2 regions of the Streptomyces sp. NPDC103540 genome follow, and region 2 is predicted to be linked to the other one. Evidence: predicted binding sites of a transcription regulator. Region 2 holds the regulator's gene; the other holds the start of a gene.
What was found. The regulator HspR, encoded in region 2, represses chaperone genes until heat shock. The targets are predictions, from matches to a motif close to TTGAGNNNNNNNNNCTCAA.
Positions count from the first base shown of each region.

Region 1 (2,450 bases), on a different contig from region 2:
GGCCGCCCTCCTCGTGTCGGGCTGCTCCTGGGTCGAACCCGTGGCCACCAAGACCGTGGCCGCCGACGCCTCGGTCGCCGAGGCCGTCACGGCCGTGGAGGTCGGCGACGTCCGCAGCGGCTCCGTCGAGGTCACCGTCGGCAGCGGCCCGGGGGTGAGCGTCCACCGCACCGTGCGCTACCGGGGCGACACCGAGCCCCGTCCCGGCCAGCGGGTGTCCGGCGGGGTCCTGACCTTCACCGAGGGCTGCGCGGACACCTGCCGGATCGACTACCGGCTGGAGGTGCCGGCCTCGGCGAAGGTCAAGGTGGTCAGCAGCAGCGGCCGGGTCGCGCTGACGGGCGTGGCCGCCGCCGAGGTCGAGTCCGACTCCGGCGACGTACGGGCCGAGGCCATCGCGGGGCCGGTGCGGATCCGCACCGCCTCCGGGGACGTCACCGGCACCGCCCTGGGCGCCGAGGCCGACGTCCGCTCGACCTCGGGAGACTCCCGCCTGGACTTCACGCGGGCCCCCGCCGCGGTGTCGGTCACCGCGCGCTCGGGCGACGTCACCCTCAAGGTGCCGCGGGCCCCGTACCGGCTGGAGACCTCCACCGACTCCGGCACCCGCGACCTCGCCCTTCCCTCCACCCCCACCGCCCCCTCCGGCCTCGCGATCCGCACCACCTCGGGCGACATCCGCGTCTCGGCGCTCTGAGGAGCCCTCTGACCAGCCCTCTGAGGAGCCCTCTGAGGAGCCCTCAACTGCCGTTCGCCCCCGGCGAACGGCCGTCGGGGAACATCGACGGGCGCAGAAGCATTGAGTCGGCATAGCTCAACTTCACTGCCGGAGGGAAGATCATGGCTTCGACGTCCGTAACGCTCACTCTGCCCGTGCTGCCGCTTGACGACGAGGTCGTGCTGCCCGGCATGGTCGTCCCGCTGGACCTGTCCGACGCCGAGGTGCGGGCCGCCGTCGAGGCCGCGCAGGCGGCGGCGGGCACGGGCAAGCCCCGGGTCCTGCTCGTGCCCCGCATCGACGGCACGTACGCGGGCACCGGAGTGCTCGGCACCGTCGAGCAGGTCGGCCGGCTGTCCGACGGCGACCCCGGGGCCCTGATCCGCGGCCGCGGCCGCGTCCGCATCGGCGCCGGCACCACCGGCCCCGGCGCGGCCCTCTGGGTCGAGGGGGAGACCGCCGCGGAGCCCCTGCCCGACCCCCTGCCGGGCTCGGTGACCGAGCTGGTCAAGGAGTACAAGGCCCTCGCCACCAGCTGGCTCAAGAAGCGCGGCGCCTGGCAGGTCGTCGACCGGGTCCAGCAGATCGAAGGGGTGTCGGCCCTCGCCGACAACTCCGGCTACTCCCCGTTCCTGACCGTCGCCCAGAAGGTGGAGCTGCTGGAGACCGCCGACCCGGTCGCCCGTCTCCGCCTCGCCGTCAAGGCCCTCAGCGACCACCTCGCCGAGCAGGACGTCGCCGAGTCCATCGCCAAGGACGTCCAGGACGGAGTCGACAAGCAGCAGCGCGAGTTCCTCCTGCGCCGCCAGCTGGAGGCCGTGCGCAAGGAGCTGCGCGAACTGGGCGGCGAGAAGGAGGGCGAGGAGTCCGACGACTACCGCGCCCGCGTCGAGGCCGCCGACCTGCCCGAGAAGGTCCGCGAGGCCGCCCTGAAGGAAGTGGACAAGCTGGAGCGCTCCAGCGACCAGTCCCCCGAGGGCTCCTGGATCCGCACCTGGCTCGACACCGTGCTCGAACTGCCCTGGAACGAGCGCACCGAGGACAGCTACGACATCCGCGGCGCCCGCGCCGTCCTCGACGCCGAACACGCGGGCCTGGGGGACGTCAAGGACCGCATCACCGAGTACCTCGCCGTCCGCAAGCGGCGCGGCGAGCGCGGCATGGGCGTGATCGGGGGCCGCAGGGGCGGCGCCGTCCTCGCCCTCGTCGGCCCGCCCGGCGTCGGCAAGACCTCCCTCGGGGAGTCCGTCGCGCACGCCATGGGCCGCGAGTTCGTCCGCGTCGCCCTCGGCGGCGTCCGGGACGAGGCCGAGATCCGCGGGCACCGCCGCACCTACGTCGGCGCGCTGCCCGGCCGCATCGTCCGCGCCATCAAGGAGGCCGGGTCCATGAACCCGGTCGTCCTGCTCGACGAGATCGACAAGGTCGGCTCCGACTTCCGCGGCGACCCGGCCGCCGCCCTCCTGGAGGTCCTGGACCCGGCGCAGAACCACACCTTCCGCGACCACTACCTGGAGGTCGAGCTCGACCTCAGCGACGTGGTCTTCCTCGCCACCGCCAACGTCCTGGAGGCCATCCCCGAGGCCCTCGCCGACCGCATGGAGCTGGTCCGGCTCGACGGCTACACCGAGGACGAGAAGGTCGTCATCGCCCGCGACCACCTCCTGCCCCGCCAGCTGGAGCGCGCCGGACTCGGCGCCGACGAGGTCACCCTGGAGGACGACGCCCTGCG
Region 1 covers NZ_JBVJMA010000005.1:419,858-422,307, reverse strand. Annotated here, with positions in the region: gene ACZ6ZI_RS15260 (DUF4097 family beta strand repeat-containing protein) at 1-697, shown strand, start outside; gene lon (endopeptidase La) at 841-2,450, shown strand, end outside.
Region 1: a site for HspR is predicted at 800-818, ahead of lon (endopeptidase La). Genes of this name have one in related genera too.

Region 2 (2,450 bases):
GCAGGGCGGTCCGGGCGGCGGCTTCGGCGGCGGCCTGGGCGATGTGTTCGGCGGCCTGTTCAACCGCGGCGGCGGCGCCGGCGCGGGTGGCCCCCGTACCCAGCCGCGCCGCGGTCAGGACGTGGAGTCCGAGGTCACGCTCTCCTTCACGGAGGCGGTGGACGGGGCGACCGTCCCGCTGCGGATGTCCTCGCAGGCTCCCTGCAAGGCCTGTTCGGGCACCGGCGACAAGAACGGCACCCCCCGGGTGTGCCCGACCTGTGTCGGCACCGGCCAGGTCTCGCGGGGCAGCGGCGGCGGCTTCTCGCTGACCGACCCCTGCGCGGACTGCAAGGGCCGCGGCCTGATCGCGGAGAACCCCTGCGAGGTCTGCAAGGGCAGCGGGCGCGCCCGCAGTTCGCGGACCATGCAGGTCAGGATCCCGGCGGGCGTCTCGAACGGCCAGCGGATCCGGCTGCGCGGCAAGGGGGCCCCGGGCGAGCGCGGCGGCCCGGCCGGCGACCTGTACGTGGTGGTGCACGTCGACGGTCACCCGGTGTTCGGCCGCAAGGACGACAACCTCACGGTGACCGTTCCGGTGACGTTCGCCGAGGCGGCCCTGGGCGCGGAGATCAAGGTCCCCACGCTGAACGGCCCCTCGGTCACGCTGAAGCTCCCCCCGGGCACCCCCGGCGGCCGTACGATGCGGGCCCGCGGGAAGGGTGCGGTCCGCAAGGACGGCACCCGCGGCGACCTCCTCGTCACGGTGGAGGTGGCGGTTCCGACGGAGCTGTCCGACAAGGCCCGGGAGGCCCTGGAGATGTACCGGGACGCGACGGTATCGGAGGATCCGCGCGCCCAGCTGTTCGACTCCGTGAAGGGAGCATGAAATGGACGGCCGCCGCAGTCAGCCCCGTTTCGGTAACGGGCCCTACCAACTGACCGACGAGACCCCGGTCTACGTGATCTCGGTGGCCGCCCAGCTCTCGGGCCTGCATCCGCAGACCCTGCGCCAGTACGACCGTCTCGGGCTGGTCTCCCCGGACCGGACGGCCGGCCGCGGCCGGCGGTACTCCGCCCGGGACATCGAACTGCTCCGCACCGTCCAGGCCCTGTCGCAGGACGAGGGCATCAACCTGGCCGGAATCAAGCGGATCATCGAACTGGAGAACCAGGTGGCGGCGCTCCAGCAGCGCGTCGCCGAGCTGTCCACCGCCGTGGACGGCGCGGCCGCCGCCCTCCAGGCCCGCGAGGCGCAGGTGCACGCCTCGTACCGCCGCGACCTGGTGCCGTACCAGCCGCCGCAGCCGGGCAACGCCCTCGTCGTCTGGCGCCCCAAGCGCCCGATGGACTGACGGCCCGCACAGTGCGTCGAAGGCCCCGCCCGGATCCCGGGCGGGGCCTTCGCGCGTCTGTTCGTCGTACGTCCGCCCGGGAAGCACGGTCCGGGAAGCCCCGCCGGAGGCCCTCCAGGGCTCCGTGGGGCCCTGCGGGGGCGGTACGGGGGGTTCCGGGTGGCCCCGGGGTCCGTACGGGCCCCCGGGGGCCGCTCAGGCCTCCGGGCCCTCCGGCGCTCCCGCGTGGTGGAGGATGCCGGACTGGGCGATGAGGTAGCCGAGCTGTGCCCGGCTGCCGCTGCCCAGGGCCGTCGCGAGGCGTGCGATGTGGGCCCGGCAGGTGCGGACGTTCATCCCGAGCCGGCGCGCGATGGCCTCGTCCACGTGCCCCTCGACCAGCAACTGGGCGATGGAGCGCTGCACGCCCGAGATCCCGTCGGGCGTGTGCGTGTACGTGACCTCGTCGCTCAGCGGCACGGCGCGCCGCCACAGCTGCTCGAAGACCTTGATGAGGTAGTCCACCAGCCCGGGGTGGCGCAGCTCCAACGCGACCCGGCGGTCGTCGCTGACCGGGATGAAGGCCACGGTCCGGTCGAAGACGATGAGCCGCTCGATGAGTTCTTCCAGCGTGCGGATCTCGACCTTTCCCGTGGAGATCCGGTCCACGTAGGCGAGCGTGCCCTGACTGTGGCGGGCGGTGTGCTGGTAGAGGGTCCGGATGCTCACGCCCCGGTCGATGAGCGGGGCGTCGCGCTCCAGGGCCTCGCTGAGGGCGTAGGAGGGCCGTGCGCCGCCGGGCTGGACGGTCAGCATCTCCGTATGACATTCGGCCGTCGCCAGATCGAGCGCGGCGTTGATCTGGTCGAATCCCTCCAGCACAGTGATGGCGTGGGTGTTGGCGGGGTTCTGCGCGCTGAGCGCGAGGAACGGCTCGAATGCATCGGTGAGGTCGACGGCGCTGCGCCTGCGGTCCTGGATCTCGCGTTCCAGGGGGTGGAGGCGCTGTGCGAGGGCGACCGCGGGCGGAACCGCGCGGAGCTGGTTCGCGTCATCCGGGTCGGGTCGCAGCAGGGCGAATTCAAGCAGGCAGGGGACGTTTTCAACTTCTCCCCTCGGCACCCGGCCCGTGCTGAG
Region 2 covers NZ_JBVJMA010000003.1:232,350-234,799, reverse strand. Annotated here, with positions in the region: gene dnaJ (molecular chaperone DnaJ) at 1-868, shown strand, start outside; gene ACZ6ZI_RS09060 (heat shock protein transcriptional repressor HspR) at 870-1,334, shown strand; gene ACZ6ZI_RS09055 (helix-turn-helix transcriptional regulator) at 1,530-2,450, opposite strand, start outside.